DNA from 3 places in the Streptomyces sp. iso_384 genome. Region 3 is predicted to be linked to each of the others. Evidence: riboswitches for the same ligand, from Rfam matches in the RefSeq annotation. Region 3 holds a riboswitch; each other region holds the start of a gene.
What was found. A riboswitch is a leader RNA that binds a small molecule or an ion and turns the genes downstream of it on or off. The one in region 3 is predicted to bind cobalamin.

Region 1 (6,709 bases), 1.1 Mb from region 3:
GAATTCGGACGCGCCACCTCCGGTGGAGCCAACCACAGGGCGTGCCCGAGAGGAGGAATCGGTTATGGGAGCCGCTGACGGTTTCACGGATTCCGGAGAACTCGACGGTCTGACCGTGTACGACAACGACGGCGAGAAGGTCGGCAGTGTGGGCCGGGTGTACGTCGACGACGACACCGGCAAGCCCGACTGGGTCACGGTCAAGACCGGTCTGTTCGGCATGAAGGAGAGCTTCGTCCCGCTCGCCGGATCCCGTCGAGTGGGCTCCGACCTGCACCTAGCCCATCCGAAGGACAGCGTCAAGGACGCGCCGCGGGTGGACGCGGACGCGCACCTCTCCGTCGCGGAGGAGGAAGAGCTGTACCGGCACTACGGCCTGACCAGGAAGTCCGGCAACCTAGGTGACGACCGGTCGGCCGGCATGGACGCGCCGACCACCGCCGGGACCGGGGCGATGGGCGCGGCCGGTGCCGCGGGTGCGGCAGGTGCGGCCCGTGGGACCGGAACGGCCCCCGGAGCCAGGGCGACCGGGAAGGCGACCACGGCCGGGACGAGCGCCGGGACGGCCGGCGCGGGAACGACAGGAGCTGCGGGCATGGCAGGAGCAGGCAGCGGTACGGGCAGGCACCGCGACACGGACGCCTCCACCACGGCACGCCCGCTGGCGGGCGCCGGAGCGGGCACGTCCCGGGCGGCCGACATGAGCGGCAAGGAGGAGATGATCCGCTCCGAGGAGCAGCTGCACGTCGGCAAGGAGGAGTACGAGAGCGGCAGGGCGCGGCTGCACAAGTACGTGGTGACCGAGGAGGTCACCCGGACCGTGCCCGTGTCCCACGAAGAGGTCCGCGTGGTCCGCGAACCGTTGCAGCCCGGCGAGAAGACCGTCGGGACGACGGACCTCGGTGAGCAGGACGTCGAGGTCACCCTGCACGCGGAGCGCGCCACCGTGCGCAAGGAGGCCGTGCCGGTGGAGCGGGTCCGGCTGGAGACCAACCGGGTCACCGAGCAGAAGGAGGTCTCCGCCGAGATCCGCAAGGAGAAGATCGACTACGCGGACGGCAAGGACATGGGCACCGGCAAGGACACCGATGGCGAGTTCGGCCAGGGGCGACGCCGCTGACCAGCACCTCCTCAGGTGGCCACACGGCCGCTCCCACGTCCTCGGCCGCCGGGCGGACTCGTACACGGGTCCGCCCGGCGGGCTGTCCGGGGGCGCGACCGCGCTCAGCGGCGTACCGAGAGGACCGTACGGCGCTCAGCGGCGCGGCAGAAACCGTACCGAGGGGCGTCCGTCGGGGCCTTCCGGGGTGACGACAGCCCGGACCCCGTAGACGTCCTCGATGAGTTCGCCGGTGACGACCTCGGCCGGGGTGCCGCCCGCGACAACCCGGCCGGCCTTCATCACGGTGATCCGGTCGCAGAACATCGCGGCGAGGTTGAGGTCGTGCAGCGCGACGACGCTGGTGACGGGGAGTTCGGCGACCAGGGCGAGCAGGTCCAGCTGGTGCTGGATGTCGAGGTGGTTCGTCGGTTCGTCCAGGAGGAGTTCGCGGGGCTGCTGGGCCAGGGCGCGGGCGATCTGGACGCGTTGCCGTTCGCCTCCGGACAGGGTGTGCCAGGACTGGCCGGACCGGTCCGTGAGCCCGGTGCGCCGCAGCGCCTCGGCGACGGCGTCCTCGTCGGTGCGGTCGGGGGCGGACCAGGCGCGGCGGTGCGGGATACGTCCGAGGCGTACGACGTCCAGGACGCTGAGGTCGACCTGGGTGACCGCGTGCTGGTCGACGACGGCGATCCGGCGGGCGACGGTGCGGCGGCCGAGGCCGGCGAGGGGGTTCCCGTCCAGGGTGACGACACCGGTGGCCGGAGCGAGGAGGCCCGCGAGGATCCGCAGCAGGGTGGACTTTCCGGAGCCGTTGGGGCCGATGAGTCCGACGGTGGAGCCGGGCGGCGGGGCGATGTCCACGCCGTCGAGGATGAGCCGGCCGCCCGCCTCCCGGCCGACCCGCTCGGCGCGCAGGCCGACGGAACCGTGCGTGGTGCGGCTCATGACGTGCTCCGGGTGCGGTACAGGACGAGGACGAAGGCGGGGACGCCGATCAGCGCGGTGACGACGCCGACCGGTACCTCCTGCGGGTCCAGGACGGTCCGGGCGAGGGTGTCGGCCCACACCAGGAAGATCGCCCCGGCGAGTGCGGTGACCGGCAGAAGCCGCCGGTGCCCGGATCCGGTGACGGCGCGGGCCGCGTGCGGCAGGACCAGGCCGACGAAGCCGATCGCCCCGGCCGCGCTGACCAGGGCGGCGGTCAGCAGGGCCGTGGTGCAGAGCAGCACGATCCGGGTGCGGGCGACGTTCACGCCGAGCGCGGCGGCGGCGTCCTGCCCGAAGGCGAAGGCGTCGAGCGTACGGGCGTGGGCCAGGCAGACCACCAGGCAGACGGCGAGCACGGCGGAGCAGAGGACGACCTCGCTCCAGCCGACGCCGCTGAGCGAGCCGAGGAGCCAGAACAGCACCCCGCGGGTCTGCTCGGCGTCGGCGGAGGTCATCACGACGAAGGAGGTGAGGGCGGAGAAGAGCTGCATCGCGGCGACGCCGGAGAGGACGACCCGGTCGGTGGAGCCGCCGAGGGTGTGGCTGAGCAGCAGCACCAGGGCGAACGAGCAGATGGCCCCGACGAACGCCCCGGCCGACAGCGACACCGCTCCCCCGCCGACCCCGAGGACGACCACCACGACCGCCCCGGTCGAGGCTCCGGAGGAGACGCCGAGGACGAAGGGGTCGGCGAGCGGGTTGCGCAGCAGGGACTGCATCACCGTGCCGCACACCGCGAGCCCCGCGCCGCACACGGCGGCGAGAAGGGTGCGGGGCATGCGGAGGTTCCAGATGATGCCGTCCCGGATCGGGCTGAGGTCACTGGCGCCGAACCCGAGGTGCGCGGCGACGGCGGACCAGACGTCGGGCACGGAGATCCGGGCGGGCCCGATGGTGACGGCGACCGCGACGGAGGCCAGGAGGAGGAGCAGGCCGCCGCTCCAGAGCAGAACGGTGAACGGCGCACCGACCCGGGCGGGGCCGTCGGGGCGGACGGCGGCAGGCGGTGCGTCGGCCGGCTTCCCGACCGTACGGCTGTCCGTGCTCGCCCTCACCCCGCGAGCCCGAAGTCGCGCAGTCCGGCCGCGACGCGCTCCAGGCCCTCGACGGTCCGGATGGTGGGGTTCATGGCCTGGCCGCTGAGCAGCACGTAACGCCGGTTCTTGACGGCGTCCATCGTCTTGGTGACCGGGTTGGACTCCAGGAACTCGATCTTCTTGTCGGCGCTCTCGGCGGTCTGCGTCGTACGGCTCAGGTCGCCGATGACCAGGACGTCGGGGTTGCGGTCGGCGACGGTCTCCCAGCTGATCTGGGGCCATTCGTCGTGGGTGTCGTCGAAGACGTTCTTCGCGTCGAGCTCCTTGGTGATGACGCCGGGGGCGCCGCAACAGCCCGCGAGGTAGGGGGCCTTGGAGTCGGAGAACCAGTAGAGAAGGGAGGCGTCGGAGGCGTCGACGCCCTCGGTGGCCCGGTCCACGCGGGCCCGGAGCTTCTTCACCAGGGCGTCACCGCGCTCGGGGACGCCGAACACCTGGGCCAGTTCGCGGACTTCCGTGTAGACGCTGTCCATCGTCAGCGGTGCGGTACGGGCTCCGTCGCCGCCGCCGCTGTTGTCCTTGCCGGTGCAGTCGGCGGGCGAGATGTACGTGGGAACGCCGAGCTTCTCGAACTGTTCGCGGGGGGCGACGCCGCCCTTGGCGAGGGTCGAGGCGAAGGAGGCGCTGAGGAAGTCGGGCTCCTTGTCGAGGACCTTCTCCGAGGAGGGCCGGTTCTCCGATATCCGCTCGACCCCGGCGTTGGCCTTCTCCAGGCCCTTCATGACCGGGTCGCTCCAGGTGGCGGTCCCGGCGAGCCGGTCCGCGAGCCCGAGCGAGAGCAGGATCTCGGTCGACCCCTGGTCGACGGAGACGGCCCGCCGGGGCGGGGCCTCCACGGTGACGGTGCGCCCGCAGTTCTCGAGGGTGAGCGGGAAGCCCTCGGTCTTCTTCCCGTCGGCGGCCCCGGTGCTCTCACCCCCGCCGCAGGCGGTCAGCAGGAGGAGCCCCGCCGCGAGCAGGGCGGCGGTACGTATCGGGGCGAGGGTGGCCGTGGACAGCACGAAGGACCTCTGTGTCTCTGGGCCCAGCCGCGGAGCCCGTCGTACGGTTCCCGTGCCCCGGTGCGGGCGCGGGTGCCAGCAGGTCTTCGGACTCGGGTTCGTCCGGGCGGGACGCCTTCCCGGAGCAGGTGGGTGCTCCAGTGGCCGTGGCCCCGCCCGTCCCCCTCACCGCTGCGCGTCAGTTCCGGTCTCGCACCGGATTCCCTGACCCCGTCGCTGGGGTTCGACTGGCCCCGGCAAGCTATCACGCGGCTCCGCGGACCAGGCGCGGTGCGGCGGGCCGCTGGGCGCGGGCCGGTGCGGCGCGGGATCGGCCTGCCGCACCGGCCCGGGCGGACTGCGTCGTTACGGAGCCTGGAGGGCGATCACCGCGTTCTGGCCGCCGAAGCCGAAGGAGTGGCTGACGGCCCGCCGTACCGGCACCTCGCGCGGGGCCTTGGTGACGCAGTCGATGTCGAACCCGGGCGCGGGGGCGTCCAGGTTCGCGATCGGCGGGATCATCCCGTGCTGGAGCGTGAGGATCGTCAGGCCCGCCTCGATGGCGCCGGCCGCGCCCATGCAGTGGCCCAGTACGCCCTTGGGGGCGGTGACGGGCGGCCGGTGCGGATAGGCCCGGCCGATGAGGGCGGCTTCGGTGGCGTCGTTGAGGGGGGTCGACGTCCCGTGCGCGTTGACGTGGTCGACGTCCTCTGGCCGCCAGCCCGCGTCGCGCAGCGCGCCGTCGACGGCCGCCCGCGCCACGTCCCCGGAGGGGTGGGGGCTGGTGGGGTGGTGGGCGTCGGTGGTGGCGCCGGTACCCGCGATCAGGGCCCGGGGGGAGGCGCCTCTGGCCCGGGCGTCCTCGGCCCGCTCCAGGACCATGACGGCCGCGCCCTCGCCCATGACGATCCCGGCCCGGTCCGCGGCGAAGGGCCGGCAGAGGCGGGCGGGGTCGCCGTCCCGCGGTGCCGCCGCGCCGGAGCGGGCGAAGCCGGTCATCGCGACCGGGAACACGATGGACTCGGTGGCCCCGGCGATGGCGATGTCGCAGTGGCCCAGCGTCAGCATGTCCCGGGCCACGGACAGGGCGGTCACCCCGGACGAGCAGGCCGTGCACGGGGCGAGGCTGGGTCCGGTGGCCTTCATCCGGATGGCGATCTCGGCCGCGGGCATGTTCGGGATGGTCAGCAGGATGCCCGAGGGCGAGGTGGCCTCGGGGCCGCGTCGCTCCAGGGCGACGGCCTGTTCGGTGAGTCCGGCGGATCCTCCGCTGCTGGTGCCGACCACGACGGCGACCCGGGCGCCGTCCCACCGCTCGGGGTCGAGCCCGGCGTCGGCGACCGCCTCCCTGGCGGCCAGGACGGCGAACTTGACGTACCGGCCCATCCGGAACGCGGTCCGGCCGCCGACCGCGTCGTCGAGGTCGATGCCGGAGACCGTGCAGGCGAAGTCGACGGCGCAGCCGTGCAGTTCGGGGACGGTGCGGGCGGGCGACTCCCCGGCGCAGACTCCGTCCCAGGTGGTGTCGGTGGTGTGGCCGACCGGGGTGATCATGCCCAGCCCCGTGACGGCGATGGCGGGTCGCTTCATCGGGTGTTGCTCACCGGCACCGTGGCATCGGCCGCCGCGCTGCCGACGGCCGCGTCGATGTACGCGGAGATGTCGGCCAGCGTGGCGTCCTTGTACAGCTTCTCCGAGTCCGCGTCGACGCCCAGCGTCTCCTTGATGATGACGGCGAACTCGGCGACCGCGAGCGAGTCCATCTCCAGGCTGTCCATCGTGGACTCCGGCAGGATCTCGGCGGCGGGCACCTTGAACGTCCCGGTGAGTACCTCGGTGATCTTGGGGTGGATGGTCTTCATGGCGATTCCTCTCATCGGCGTTCCATCGGCATCTGGCCGGCTCGGGTTTTCCCGTACGGCGGATAGCTGAACGCAGCGACCCACCGTCCGAAGTAACTGGATGACTATCTTCCGGTTACGCCTTGGGGCGAACCGATTCGTCTACGCTCACCTGCGGCTTCTCGAACCATCGGGAGAGCATCGAGGTGGTTCCCCAGTACGCCAGTAGGACCCCGCGGGTGCCGAGCGCGGCCACCTTCTCGCGCAGTGGGCGCCTCCTGCTGCCGCAGTTGGGCCGCTTGAATTCCGCCGCGCGGCCCCGGATTCCCGCCCTGCGGCCCCGGTGCCAGGGCCCCTCGGGGTCGTCGTAGACGTCCGCGTAACCGGGTCCGGCGATCGGCCAGTCCGACATCAGGCGCTCGGGAAGGGCGAAGGACCCGACCAGGGCGGGGGTGTGCGCGGCCACGGCGGCGATCGCCCGCTCCACCAGGTCGGGCAGAAAGGTGACCTGATCGGCGGTCAGCCGTCCGGAGGCGAGCAGGTCGCCGCTGTTGCGGGCGATCCACTGGAGTGCGAAGAGCCTGCGCAGCTCGGTCAGCCGCTCGCGCGCCTCACCCTCGGGCAGCGCGGCGACGGCCTCGGCGTACGCTTCGTCCGCCTGCCGGTAGGCGTACGCCTCGACGCCGCGCAGCGCGGCCGGGG
Region 2 (6,709 bases), 1.8 Mb from region 3:
GGCCAAGAGCGTGGCCAAACGCCGGAACGACTTCGCGACGGCCCGTGCCTGCGCCCGGCGGGCCATGGCCGGACTCGGCCTGCCGCCGGTGGCCGTGCTCCACGGGCACCGGGGACGACCGCTGTGGCCCGGGGGAATCGTCGGCAGCCTCACCCACTGCGACGGGTACCGGGCGGCCGCGCTGGCCCGTGCGCAGGACGTGCTGTCGCTGGGCATCGACGCGGAACCGCACGCCCCGCTCCCCAGCGGCGTACGGGAGTTGGTGACGCTGCCCGCCGAACGCGAGCGGATCGGTCCGCCCGCTCCGGAGGGCTCGGACGAAGACGACGCGGGCGAAATCCACTGGGACCGGGTCCTGTTCAGCGCCAAGGAGAGCGTTTTCAAGACCTGGTATCCGGTCACGGGCCTCGAACTCGACTTCACCGAGGCCGACCTGACGTTCCGACGGACCGATGGACCGGGCAGCGGCAACGGTCCTCAGGGCGGTGTGGCCGCCGAGGGCTCCTTCGACGCCCGGCTGCTGCTCACCGACCCGGCGCTGCCGACGACGCTGCACGGGCTCTGGCGGATCGAGGACGGCATCGTCGCCACGGCCGTGCTGGTCCGGCCCGACTGGCGGGACAGCAGCGCGGTGTGACGTTCGGCCGGCCGGCCGGTCTGCTGGGGCGGCGACGCGGCGTGACGCTCAGTCGGCCGGGGGAGCGGTCAGGGGGCGGCCCAGTCCCACGTTCCACCGGCCCGACCGGCCGCTGAGTCCGGTCAGCGTCAGCGGGGCGACGTCCAGCCGCCAGAACGCCTCCGCGGGCAGCCGCAGACCATGGACGACCGCCGCCCGGACCACGGCGGCCTCGGCCACCGCCAGGAAGCTCGTGCCGGGTGCGTCCGGTCCGCCGAGGAAGTCCAGCCACCGCCCGGTCCTCCCGACCAGGTCGTGCAGCGACTCGCCGCCGTGCGGCGCCGCCGCGGGGTCGCCGAGCCAGGCGGCCACCTGCGCGGGCTCGGCGGCGGCCACCTCGTCGAGACGGCGGCCGGCCCAGCGCGCCAGGTCCCAGCCGGCCAGGGCCGGTTCGGTCCGTGCCCGCGCCGCCAGGCCGAGCGCAGCGGTGGTCTCGCGGCACCGCTCGGAGGGGCCGCTCAGTGCGAGCCCGGCTTTCGGCACCGCGCCGGCCGCGGCCCGCGCGCGCTCCCGGCCGGACCGGTCCAGGGGAGCGTCGCCGTCGAAGCGGGCCTCCCGCAGTGCCGCGTTCACCGCCGGTGAGATCAACATCACCCGTACTGTCATGTTCCTGCCGTCACTCCTTCACCATGGGCCCCAAAGCCCTGCAGTCCCAAGGGATCCGTGCTCCCCGGCTCCGCAGATTGGACCATGGCGGCGCCTGTGTACAGGCGGTATGGTCACGTCGACCATGACGAGGGTGTGACGGAAGTCCGGTGAGAATCCGGCACGGTCGCGCCACTGTGAACCCGCATCCTTGCGGGTGAGTCAGACCCGGCACCTTCGTCCGAAGCACCACGACAGGGACGCGTGTTCCCACAGGAGGTACTGCGATGGCACAGTCCGCCGTTCCCGCAACCGGAACATCCGCGATCACTCCGATCTCGGCGAAGGCCATTGCCCCGTGGGCGGTCTTCTTCGGCATTCTCATGCTCGTCCTGCTGTACTTCGTCGGCGCCGAACAGGGTGCCACTGCGCTCATCTCGGGCGAAGGCGTCCACGAGTGGGTCCACGACGGCCGCCACCTGCTCGGCTTCCCCTGCCACTGAGGCACCTGCGACACCTGAAGCGGCAGGAAATCAGCGGACACGGGAAGCAAGAGAAACCAGGAAACCATCGTGAACTCCATATCTGTCAGAGCTCTGCTCGTGCGCGGCATGCTCGCGGGCCTGATCGCGGGCGCGCTGGCGCTCGCCGTCGCCTACTTCCTCGGTGAGTCCCAGGTGGACGCGGCCATCGCCCTCGAAGAGGCCCACAGCCACGACCACGGCGGCGGCGAGGAGTTGGTCAGCCGCACCATGCAGGCGACCGGCGGACTCGCCACCGGCGTCCTGGTCTTCGGCGTCGCCGTGGGCGGGATCGCCGCCCTCGTGTTCTGTTACGCGCTGGGCCGCATCGGCAACTTCGGCCCCCGGGCCACGGCCGCGCTGATCGCGGGCGCCGCCCTGCTCACGGTCTATGTCGTGCCGTTCCTGAAGTACCCGGCGAACCCGCCCGCCGTCGGCAACCCCGACACCATCGGCAAGCGCACCACTCTGTTCTTCCTGATGGTCGCCCTCAGTGTGCTGCTGGCCGTCGCCGCCGTCATCATCGGCAAATGGCTCGCTCCCCGCCTGGGCAACTGGAACGCCACCGTCGTGGCCGTCGCAGGCTTCGTTCTGCTGATCGGCCTCTCCTACGCCTTCCTGCCCTCCTTCGACGAGGTGGGCAAGGACTTCCCGGCGACTCTGCTGTGGGAGTTCCGGCTCTCGACGCTCGCGGTCCAGACGACGCTGTGGAGCGTCTTCGGCGTGGTCTTCGGCCACCTCACCGAACGTCTCCTGACGCCCGTGGCCCGCGCCGCGACGCCCCGCACGGCGAGTGCGGTGAACTGAGCGGATCGCACTGACGCACACGACGGAACCCGCCGGGGCCTGCCCGGCGGGTTCCGTCGTGTGCGGGCCGGGCGAAAGAAGGGTAGCGATGTTCATAGCGTTGCTACGACCATGGGGTATCGTCGCTATCGCGATGATGTTAGCGTTGATCTCGCCGGGTTTCACGGGACCGCCGCGACCCCAGTCGCCAGGAGCACCGCCATGACCGAACAGTCCACATCCGCATCGACGTCCGTATCGACGCCGGCACCTGCATCCGCGTCCTCCGCGCCGGCCGCACGCGCCGGTGACGCCCCTCGTCGGGTGGCCGTGGTCACCGGGGGTTCCCGGGGCATCGGCCGCGAGAGCGCCGAACGGCTCGCCGCCGACGGCTTCGCGGTCGTCGTCAACTACGCGGGCAAGCGGACCGAGGCGGAGGCCGCCGTCGCCGCCGTCACGGCCGCGGGTGGTGAGGCCTTCGCCCAGCAGGCGGACGTGGCCGACGAGGTCGCCGTCGCGGCGCTCTTCGACGCCGCCGAGAAGACGTTCGGCGGCGTCGACGTGGTGGTGCACGCGGCGGGGGTCATAGCGCTCGCGCCGCTGGCCGAGCTCGAACTCGACACGCTCGACCGGATGCACCGCACCAACATCCGGGGCACGTTCGTCGTCGACCAGCAGGCCGCTCGGCGGTTGCGCGAGGGCGGGGCCATCATCAACTTCTCCAGCTCGGTGCTGTCGCTGGCGCTGCCCGGCTACACCGCCTATGCCGCGACCAAGGGCGCCGTCGAGGCCATGACCCTGATCCTCGCCCGCGAGCTGCGCGGCCGCGACATCACCGTCAACGCCGTCGCGCCGGGGCCGACCGCCACCGCCCTGTTCCTGGACGGCAAGGACGAGGAGACCGTCGCACGGATGGCCGCCCAGCCGCCGCTGGAGCGGCTGGGTACCCCGCAGGACATAGCCGAGGTGGTCTCCTTCCTCGCCGGCCCGGCCCGCTGGGTCAACGGCCAGGTGCTGCGGGCCAACGGCGGCATCGTCTGACCGCCGCCGTGCCGCTTGATAGCGTCCGTCCGGTGAGTACGAGCACCCGCACACGCATCCTGGAAGTGGCCGCCACTCTGGTCAGGGAATCGCCCGACGGCGATATCTCCACGCGCGCCGTGTGCGAGGCGGCGAAGGTGGGCGCTCCGGCCCTCTACCGCCACTTCGGCGACAAGGAAGGCCTGCTGTCGGCCGTCGTCGACCACGGCTTCGAGAAGTACCTGGCGACGAAGAGGGAGCGCGGCGAGACGACGGACCCCGTGGAGGACCTGCGCCGTGGGTGGGACAGCCACGTCGCCTTCGCCCTCGACAACCGCAACCTCTACCGGCTGATGAACTCGCCGGCGATGCGCACACCGCCCGCCGCGGCGCTGGAGTCCCACCGGATCCTGACCGGGGACCTCGAACGGGCCGCCGTTCGGGGCCGGATACGCGTCGCGCCCGAGCTCGCCGCCCAGATGATCATGTCGGCCAATGTGGGGGTGGCACTGATGCTGGTGTCCCGCCCCGCGACGTTCGACGACATCGAGGTGTCCCGACGGGTGCGTGACGCGCTGTACGCGACGGTACTCACACCGGACGTTTCGCCGGAGATGTCGCCGAGCGTGCCGTCCGGCGCGCCGCCGGCCGCCGAAGTGCCCACGGCGGCGGCCCGGTTGAGCGCTCTGCTGCGGAAGGAGCACGGGGCGGGCCTGAGCACCGCCGAGGCGGCGCTGATGAAGGAGTGGCTCGACCGGGTGGCGAACGCCCGGCCGGACGTCTGATCCGCGGCGCCGAACCGGACGACGGAGGTCACCGCGGCGCGGGGGAGGAGGCGTCGTGATCGCGCAGGCCGTCCTCGGTGCGGCGCGCCGCGTTGCCGACGATGCGTTCCAGGTCCTTCTGTACGTCGTCTTCCGTGCTGCCGTGCGGTGCGTACGCGGACACCGTGAGCACGAGGTCGCCGTTCCACAGGCGGAGGGTGCGGCCGGGACGGCCCTGGTCGTCCTCCGGTAACGCGTAGGCGGTGTCATGGATCTTCTCGGGTCCGCGCCCGTGGGCACGGTCGAGATCCTCCTTGACGCGGTAGGAGTGGCGGGCGGGCCCGGTGTTCTCGTACACCCGGGCCATGGTGCTGAGCTTCCAGAACGTGCCGTCCGGGGCCTTGAGGTCCGTGAGGCAGCCGGTCCGGCGGTAGAGCGGCCGCGTACCGTTCTCGCCGATGTCCTCCCGGGCGTCGGGGGAGGCGGAGTCGGTGGAGCTGCCGAGGGTGAAGCCCTCGGCAGGTGCGGCGCCGGAGAGGAGGTCGCACGGTCTGCTGGTCCAGCTGTGGGCCCCCGGCGGGCGGGCGGTCTGCTCCGCCCCTTCGTCGTTCTTCCAGCCGCCCTCACCGTCGCTGCCGCCCGAGCAGCCGGCCGAGGCCACCATCGCGAGCCCGATGAGGGCGGCCGACCGCGCCCGGCGTAATGCGGCACTCCTGGATCCGTGCATCTCCCCACCCCCTTGGTCTTGGAGATCTCATTGTCCGATGTCCGTACCGGCGGGTAAAGGAGACCGGGCCCGCACCGAAGGGTGCGGGCCCGGCAGGTGGATCGGGGTGGCGGGCTCAGGAGCGGGTGGCTCCTGGGCCGAAGTCGCCGGTGAGGGCGGCGGCCATCCGCAGGTGCGGTGTCGCGTCGGCGCTCCGCCCCTGGCGCTCCAGCGTCCGGCCCAGCATGAGGCGCGCGTAGCTCTCCACCGGGTCGAGCTCCAGAACGGTCCGCAGTTCCTTCTCCGCCTTGCCCAGCCGGGCGGAGTGGTAGTAGGAGCGGGCCAGCAGCAGCCGCGGCGCGACCTGCTCCGGCACTTCCTCGACCAGTCCGGCCAGGATCCGCGCGGCCGTCAGGTACTCCTTGGCCTCGAAGAACATCTGCGCCCGGTCCCACCGGTCGGCGGCGGTGCCGAACTCGTAGTAGGTCTCGGTCTCGCTCACGTGTCCTCCTTCGTGTGGTGCGGCCCGCCTGCGGACCGCCCCGTCGTACGTTCGCCCGTGACAACACCACACAATGGTTGAACATTCCACTAAAGTTCTGGCGTGGGACCCCGGTGCCCCACGCCCCCACGGGAATAGGTTGAGCGCCATGAGCAATCTCGATCGCCAGGCAACGCCCTCCGTCTGCGGAGGACGCGGCTTCGTCGTCGCCGAGCCCGTCCGTGAGCTTCTCGCCCCCCGCCGTGTCCAGCTCGGCGAGAGCACCGAGGTCCGCCGGCTGCTGCCCAACCTCGGCCGGCGCATGGTCGGCGCCTGGGCCTTCGTCGACCACTACGGACCCGACGACATCGCCGACGAGCCCGGAATGCAGGTCCCGCCCCACCCCCACATGGGCCTCCAGACCGTCAGCTGGCTGCACGACGGGGAGGTCCTCCACCGGGACAGCCTCGGCAGCCTCCAGACGGTGCGCCCCCGCGAGCTGGGCCTGGTGACCTCGGGCCGTGCAATCAGCCACTCCGAGGAGAGCCCGAAGGGCCACGCCCGGCTGCTGCACGGAGCGCAGCTCTGGGTGGCCCTCCCTGATGCGCACCGCGCTGTCGAGCCGCACTTCCAGCACCACACGGACCTGCCCGTCGTCACCGCCCCCGGCCTCGCCGCCACCGTCATCCTGGGCGAACTGGACGGGACCGCCTCGCCCGGCACCGCGTACACCCCGATCGTCGGCGCCGACGTGACCCTGACCGCCGGGGCCCAGGCCCGCCTGCCTCTGGACCCCGACTTCGAGTACGCGGTCCTGTCGATGTCGGGCGAGGCCGAGGTGGACGGCGTCCCCGTGCTGCCCGGCTCGATGCTCTACCTCGGCTGCGGCCGCACCGAACTGCCCCTGCGCGCCGTCTCCGACGCCGGTCTGATGCTCCTGGGCGGCGAGCCGTTCGAGGAGGAGCTCGTGATGTTCTGGAACTTCATCGCCCGATCCGGTGAGGAGATCGTGCAGGCGCGAAACGACTGGGAGACGGGCTCGCGGTTCGGCGAGGTGCAGGGCTACGACGGTGCCCGCCTGCCCGCCCCGGAACTGCCCACGACCCCGCTGAAGCCACGTGGACGAGTGCGCTGACCTGCGGAAACCTATAGACGGTCTGGTCGTGCTTC
Region 3 (6,709 bases):
CCGTACATCGGCCACCCCGTGGTGGATCTCGTACCCCTCCACCGGCTCGCCCAGCGCCGAACCGACCGGCCGCGCCAGCGTCTTGGCCCGGTCGAAGCGGATCCGCACCGGCAGCAGCCCCAGCCCGTCCACGACCCCCGCCCGCGACTCCACCTCGTCCTCGATCCGCTCACCGAGCACCTGGAACCCGCCGCAGACGCCGAGCACCGGCCGGCCCTCCGCCGCCCGCCGTACCAACGCGTCCGCGAGCCCCCGCTCGCGCAGCCAGGCCAGCGCCTTCACCGTGCCGCGCGTCCCGGGCACGATCACCAGGTCCGCGTCGGCCAGCTCATCGGCCCGGTCCACGAAGCGGACGACGACGCCCGGTTCGGCGGCCAGCGCGTCCACGTCCGTGAAGTTGGACATCAACGGCACCGCGCAGACCGCCACCCGCAGCACGTCCTCCCCATGGGGCGGCGCCACCACCGACTCGCGGACCGCGCCGCGCAGGGACACCCGCAGGCCGTCCTCCTCGTCGATGCCGAGCCCGTGGGCGTACGGCAGCACTCCGTACGTCCGCCGCCCGGTCAGACCGTGGAGCATGTCCAGCCCCGGCTCCAGCAGTGAGACGTCGCCCCGGAACTTGTTCACGAGGTAGCCCGCGACCAGCGCCTGGTCCTCGGCGCTCAGCAGCGCCGTCGTGCCGAAGAACGAGGCGAAGACCCCGCCCCGGTCGATGTCCCCGACCACCAGCACAGGGAACCGCGCGGCCCGCGCGATGCCCATGTTCACGATGTCGGTCCGCCGCAGATTGATCTCGGCAGGCGACCCGGCCCCTTCGCAGATCACCGCGTCATGGCTCGCCCGCAGCTGCTCCAGACAGTCCGTGACCGTGCCGAGCAGCGCCTCCTGACGGCCTCCGTGGTACCCCCGGGCGCTCATCTCGCCGACCGGCTTCCCCATCAGGACCACCTGGCTGGACCGATCGCTGCCGGGCTTCAGCAGCACGGGGTTCATCAGGGCCGTCGGCTCCACCCGGGCGGCCTGCGCCTGCATCGCCTGGGCCCGCCCGATCTCCGCGCCCTGGCGGGTCACGAAGGAGTTCAGGGACATGTTCTGCGCCTTGAACGGCGCGACCTTCACGCCCCGGCGCACCAGCCACCGGCAGATGCCCGCCGTGACGACGCTCTTGCCCGCGTCCGATGTGGTTCCCGCGACCAGCAGTCCGCCGCTCATGCCCGTCCCCGCTTCTGTCCTGTCGACGACCGTCCGGCGACCGCACGGCCGGCGGCCACGCGCCCCGCGACCAGCCGGCCCGCCACGCACACCCCGAGGGCCAGCGCGCCCACCCGGCGCGAGAGCCGCACCGCGCGTTCGATGTCCGCGCCCCGCACCTCCCGCCCGGCCGCCCCGTTGAGCACCGGCCGGTGCTCGACGCGCCCCGCGTACGCCAGCGTCCCGCCCAGCCGTACGCCGAGCGCCCCCGCGAACGCGGCCTCGACCGGACCGGCGTTCGGGCTCGGGTGCCGGCCCGCGTCCGCCTTCCAGGCGCGTACGGCCTCCGAGGGCCGTCCGCCCGCCGCGACGGCCAGCGCGGCCGTCAGACGGGCGCCCGGCCACCCCGCGAGGTCGTCCAGGCGGGCCGAGGCCCAGCCGTAGCGGCGGTGGCGGGGCGACTTGTGGCCGACCATCGCGTCCAGCGTGTTCACGGCCCGGAACCCGACGAGCCCGGGCACCCCGCCGATCGCCCCCCACACCAGCGCGCCGACGACCGCGTCCGAGGTGTTCTCGGCGACCGACTCGACGACCGCGCGGGCGATGCCCGGACCGTCCAGGGAGTGCGGATCGCGCCCGCACAGATGCGGCAGCCGCTCCCGGGCCACCTCCAGGTCCCCGGCGGCCAGCGCGCCGCCGACGGCGCGGGCCTCCCGGCCCAGCGACGTACCGCCGACGACGGACCAGGCGGTGGCGGCGGTCAGCGCGACGGCGAGCGCGGGCCGGTCCCGCACGGCGCGTGCGGCCAGCGCGGCTACCCCCACGGCGCCTCCGGCGCACACCAGGGTGTGCAGCGCGCCCCGGCCCCGGTCGTCACGCCACAGCAGGGACTCCACCCGCGCGGCGGCGCGGCCGAATCCGGCGACGGGGTGGCCGCGCCGGGGGTCGCCGAGCAGGGCGTCGGCGATCAGTCCGGCCGTGGCGCCGTACGCGAAGACGCGGTCGGCACGCACGGCTCAGGCCGCCGTGAGCAGAGGCGTTCCGGCACCGGGGCCGTCACTGGGGGGCACAGGATGCGGCACACGGCGGCCGGGCATGGCGTAGGTCCTCACTCAGGGTCCGCGCCCTGGTTCGACGTGACCGGCGACGAGAGTCTCCTGGCTTCCGGATCCGCAGTTCCCCCGGCCTTCCAGCCCGCGTACCGCGAGCCGTGACGTCCGGTGTGGGGGAGTGCTCCCCGGTGACAGTGGCGGGACCGCGCCGGATTCGCACCGGCTTCCTCTGCTGTCGCCGTAAATGGCTCCGGCAGTCCACCACGCCCCGAGAACAGCCGTCAACTCGCTGTTGACCTGCGGGGCTCCCCTGTGGGCGGACGCACACACGGACGCACATCGGGCCGGACACACGAGGTGTGTCCGGCCCGAGGAAGTGCGGTGGAACGGGGTCAGGCGACGATCAGATAGATCCCGTACGAGACCGCCGCCACGCACAGCCCGAAGCAGGCGTACGCGCCGGTGCGCGCCAGCGCCACCGATCCGCCGGAAACGCTGCTTCCGGCCGTGGCGGACTGCTTGGAGAGGGCGACGATGCCCAGGGTGAAGAGGCCGACCAGCGCGACGGTGACCACGAGGCTGACACCGAAGACGGAGGCGAGAGCTGCCCAGTCGATTTTCATGCGGATCTGTCCTTACACCGTGGCCGGCGGCCGGGCCGGGTCGTCGGGCGCCGTGGCCGGAGCCGGGATGGTGGTCATGAGGTCGGAGGCCGGGCCGCCGACGGGCGGCGGCTGGACCGCGGCGATGGCGGTGGTGACGACGCCCTGCGGCTCGTCCTCGCCGACGGCCGCGTCGTTGACGTTGGTGTGGTCGACCGGCTGGCGGCGCGAGGCCAGCCAGATCGCGAAGGAGCCGCCGACGAGCAGGATCGCGGTGACGGTGATGCCCCAGGTGCCCTGCTTGGTCAGGAACTCGGCGCCCGCGCCGACCAGACCCGCGGCCGGCAGGGTCAGACCCCAGGCGACGAACATCCGGGTGGCGGTGGACCAGCGGACCACGCCCCCCTTGCGGCCGAGGCCCGCGCCCATCACGGCACCCGAGCAGGACTGGGTGGTGGAGAGCGAGAAGCCGAGGTGCGAGGAGGCCAGGATGACGGTCGCCGCACTGGTCTGGGCGGCGAAGCCCTGCGGCGGCTTGAGATCCGTCAGGCCGCTGCCCATGGTGCGGATGATGCGCCAGCCGCCGAGGTAGGTGCCGAGCGCGATGGCCACACCGGCGGAGACGATGACCCACATCGGCGGGTTGGAGCCGGGGGCGAGGACGCCGCCGGTGACCAGGGCCAGGGTGATGATGCCCATCGTCTTCTGGGCGTCGTTGGTGCCGTGGGCGAGCGAGACGAGACCGGCGGAGGCGATCTGTCCGGCCCGGTAGCCCTTGGCCGTCGACTTCAGCTGGTTCGGGTCGGTGACGTTCCGGTTGATCCGGTACGTCAGCCGCGTGGCCAGCATCGCGGCGAGGCCGGCCACCAGCGGGGCGGCGATCGCCGGGAGCAGCACCTTGGTGACCACGGTGCCGCCGTTGATCGAGGACCAGCCGGCCGACATGACCGCGGCGCCGATCAGACCGCCGAACAGGGCGTGGGAGGAGCTGGAGGGCAGGCCGACCAGCCAGGTCAGGAGATTCCACAGGATGGCGCCGACGAGCGCCGCGAAGATGACCTCGGTTCTGAGGCCGTCCTCGTTGACAATCCCGCCGGAGATCGTCTTCGCGACCTCCACCGACAGGAACGCGCCGATCAGGTTGAGAACGGCGGACATCGCCACCGCTGTCTTGGGCTTCAGTGCGCCGGTCGAGATGGTGGTGGCCATCGCGTTGGCGGTGTCGTGGAAACCGTTCGTGAAATCGAACACGAGAGCTGTTACGACCACAATCGCAAGCAGCAGCGTGATGTGTTCCATTTACCCAGGCAATCGTTCGACGTCAGTGGCTCGTGGACCGTAGGCAACCTGAGTGAACGGAAGATGAACTGGACAGGGCTTTGCGGTGACCCCAAACGGAGTGGGTCGCTTCCGCTTGTGTGCGGGAGAGGTTGCGGGATGCCTGTGGGGTGCGGCGTGGACTGCCCTTTGCCGCCCGTTGGCGAACATTTTGACCGGCTGTTCGGCGCCCGGAAGAGATCCCCGTCACTGCCCGCGTGACGTTCCGGTTGCGCGCCTTCGCGCCTACGATCGCCCCATGAGCGAGCAGCACCCGGAATCCGTGGCAGAGACCTGGCGGGACGTCGTCGCGACGGCCCGCCGCAGCGCGGCGGACGGCCTGGTCGTGGGTACCTCGGGCAATGTGTCCGCCCGGGTCGGCGATCTGGTCCTGGTGACGCCCAGCGGGGTGCCCTACGACCGGCTCGGACCCCACGACGCGGTCGGCGTCGACCTGGACGGCCGGCAGGTCCTCGGGGAGCTCGGGCCGACCAGCGAACTCCCTCTCCACCTGGCGGTCTACCGCTCCACCGACGCCGCCGCCGTGGTCCACACCCACGCCGTGCACGCCACCGCCGTCTCCACCCTCGTCACCGAGGTGCCGCTGATCCACTACGCGGCCGCCATCCTCGGCGGCCCGGTCCGCGCCGCCGCCTACGCCCGCTACGGCACCCCCGAACTGGCCGACGCCATGCTCGAAGCCCTCCGGGACCGCACCGGCTGTCTGCTCGCCAACCACGGCACCGTCACCTACGGCGACACCCTCGACCAGGCCTACGAACGCACCGCCCAACTGGAGTGGCTGTGCCGCCTCTGGCTCACCGCGAGCTCCGTGCCCGGCCGCACCCCGGCCCTGCTCGACACGGCCCAGCTGGCCGAGGTGACCGAGGCGCTCAAGGGATACGGCCAGCCCGGCTGACCCGCGCCCCGCCCGGACGGCCCCTGTCCGCTGGCAGTTCGTCACCCGCGCCACGACACTGAAGCGGTGCGCCCGGTAACCGCGACGGCAACGGCCGTCACCTCGATCATCGGCGTCGGTGCGGCAGCGGTCGCGGCCGGCCGGTACGCCAGTGGCGTCGCCCTCAAGGCGACGCCCGGACGTCCCCTCCCCGCCGACCGCAGGCTCACCGTGCACGCCACGGCGGCCGGGCAGGTCACCCTGACCCGCTCCTTCTCGGCGCTCCGGCCCGGCACCTGGGGCCTCGCCGGACCCGGCGTCCACGCGGTCGTCGGACCCGTCGTCGACGGGGCCTCCCAGGCCGCCGACACGGTCGTGCGGAGACTGGAGAGCGTCGGCCAGGGGCTCCTCGAACCCGGCGCGAAGGTCCGCCTCACCCCCGCGCTGTACGGCGGCGACCCGGGCAGCGACCTCGGCCTGGACCACCAGGAGGCCGAGATCCCCGGCGAGCTGGGCATCCTGCCCGCCTGGTACGTCCCCGGCGCACGCGACACCTGGATCATCACCGTGCACGGTCTCGGCGCCACCCGGACCCATCCCATGAACCTCATGGGCTTCCTGCACGCACAGCGCTTCCCGATCCTCGACTTCGCCTACCGGGGCGACCCCGGAGCCCCGCGCCCCGCCGACGGCCTCGGCCACTTCGGCGCCTCCGAATGGCGCGACCTCGACGCCGCCATCCGCCACGCCCTGCGCCACGGAGCGCGGAACGTCATCGTCCACGGCTGGTCCACCGGCGCCACCATGGCCCTGTACGCCGCCGTCGAGTCACCGCTCCGCGACCGGATCAGCGGCCTCGTCCTCGACTCGCCGGTCCTCGACTGGCCGGTCACCCTGCGCGCCCTGGCCGCGGCCCGCGGCGTCCCGGCCGCCCTGCTGCCGCTCGCCGTCCGCGCCGCCCAGGGCCGGACCGGGATGAGCGCCGCCCCGGTGCTGGAGACCTCGGCGGTGGCCTCGCTGCGCACCCCGACCCTGATCCTGCACGGCCCCGACGACACCATCGCCCCCTGGGGGCCCTCCCGGGAGCTCGCCGCCCGCAGCCCGGATCTGGTCAGCCTGCACGCCGTGGCGCAGGCTCCGCATGCGTCGATGTGGAACGCCGACCCGGCCCGCTACGAAGAGACCCTGCGGCGCTTCCTCACGCCCCTGATGTGAGCCGATGGGGTGAACTCTCCCCCTTGCCATCGCGCCGGGGGAACCTTTCACGTACCGGTGAAACGCCTTCCGTTTGGGCTTTCGGGCCGTCAGGGGCAAGACTGCTCCCGTGACGTCCCGTACTCCGCGCGACTCCAGGCTGCGACTTGTCCGCCCGCGACCCCTTGCCACCGCCCGCAAGGCCGTGACCACCCGGCGCACCAGGCCGGCTCCCCGGCCCCCCGAGGGCACCCCGCCCCGCACGGAACTGGCACGCCAGGCCAGGGCCGTGCTCGCCGACGCCGTACGCATCGCCCACTGGGCCGCCGACACCCCGGGGCCGGGCACCGCCGCCCCGCTCGCGGCCCACGCCCTCGAACGGGCGGCCACCGCTCTGGAGCTCTCCCCGGCGCAGGTCCGCGCGGGTTGGGACCGGGCCCGGCTGGCCGGAC

Region 1: it holds a riboswitch for cobalamin, as region 3 does, so the genes downstream of both, AC0VY3_RS16265 (ABC transporter substrate-binding protein) here and AC0VY3_RS11080 (cobalamin biosynthesis protein) in region 3, are expected to answer to the same signal.
Region 2: it holds a riboswitch for cobalamin, as region 3 does, so the genes downstream of both, AC0VY3_RS19670 (CbtB domain-containing protein) here and AC0VY3_RS11080 (cobalamin biosynthesis protein) in region 3, are expected to answer to the same signal.

Annotation. Positions count from the first base shown of each region.
Region 1 is NZ_JBWBTT010000001.1:3,643,084-3,649,792, reverse strand. It holds partial or broken gene AC0VY3_RS16280 (PRC and DUF2382 domain-containing protein) at 65-988, shown strand; gene AC0VY3_RS16275 (ABC transporter ATP-binding protein) at 1,256-2,047, opposite strand; gene AC0VY3_RS16270 (FecCD family ABC transporter permease) at 2,044-3,144, opposite strand; gene AC0VY3_RS16265 (ABC transporter substrate-binding protein) at 3,141-4,187, opposite strand; cobalamin riboswitch at 4,248-4,434, opposite strand; gene AC0VY3_RS16260 (beta-ketoacyl-[acyl-carrier-protein] synthase family protein) at 4,533-5,756, opposite strand; gene AC0VY3_RS16255 (acyl carrier protein) at 5,753-6,028, opposite strand; gene AC0VY3_RS16250 (acyl-CoA dehydrogenase family protein) at 6,144-6,709, opposite strand, start outside.
Region 2 is NZ_JBWBTT010000001.1:4,373,080-4,379,788, reverse strand. It holds gene AC0VY3_RS19680 (4'-phosphopantetheinyl transferase family protein) at 1-637, shown strand, start outside; gene AC0VY3_RS19675 (histidine phosphatase family protein) at 686-1,282, opposite strand; adenosylcobalamin (AdoCbl) riboswitch at 1,396-1,533, shown strand; gene AC0VY3_RS19670 (CbtB domain-containing protein) at 1,549-1,764, shown strand; gene AC0VY3_RS19665 (CbtA family protein) at 1,834-2,589, shown strand; gene AC0VY3_RS19660 (SDR family oxidoreductase) at 2,791-3,609, shown strand; gene AC0VY3_RS19655 (TetR/AcrR family transcriptional regulator) at 3,642-4,373, shown strand; gene AC0VY3_RS19650 (hypothetical protein) at 4,402-5,079, opposite strand; gene AC0VY3_RS19645 (tetratricopeptide repeat protein) at 5,195-5,560, opposite strand; gene AC0VY3_RS19640 (pirin family protein) at 5,709-6,674, shown strand.
Region 3 is NZ_JBWBTT010000001.1:2,526,755-2,533,463, forward strand. It holds gene AC0VY3_RS11075 (cobyric acid synthase) at 1-1,215, opposite strand, end outside; gene AC0VY3_RS11080 (cobalamin biosynthesis protein) at 1,212-2,207, opposite strand; cobalamin riboswitch at 2,345-2,476, opposite strand; gene AC0VY3_RS11085 (hypothetical protein) at 2,639-2,869, opposite strand; gene AC0VY3_RS11090 (inorganic phosphate transporter) at 2,882-4,147, opposite strand; gene AC0VY3_RS11095 (class II aldolase/adducin family protein) at 4,425-5,084, shown strand; gene AC0VY3_RS11100 (alpha/beta hydrolase) at 5,151-6,278, shown strand; gene AC0VY3_RS11105 (hypothetical protein) at 6,463-6,709, shown strand, end outside.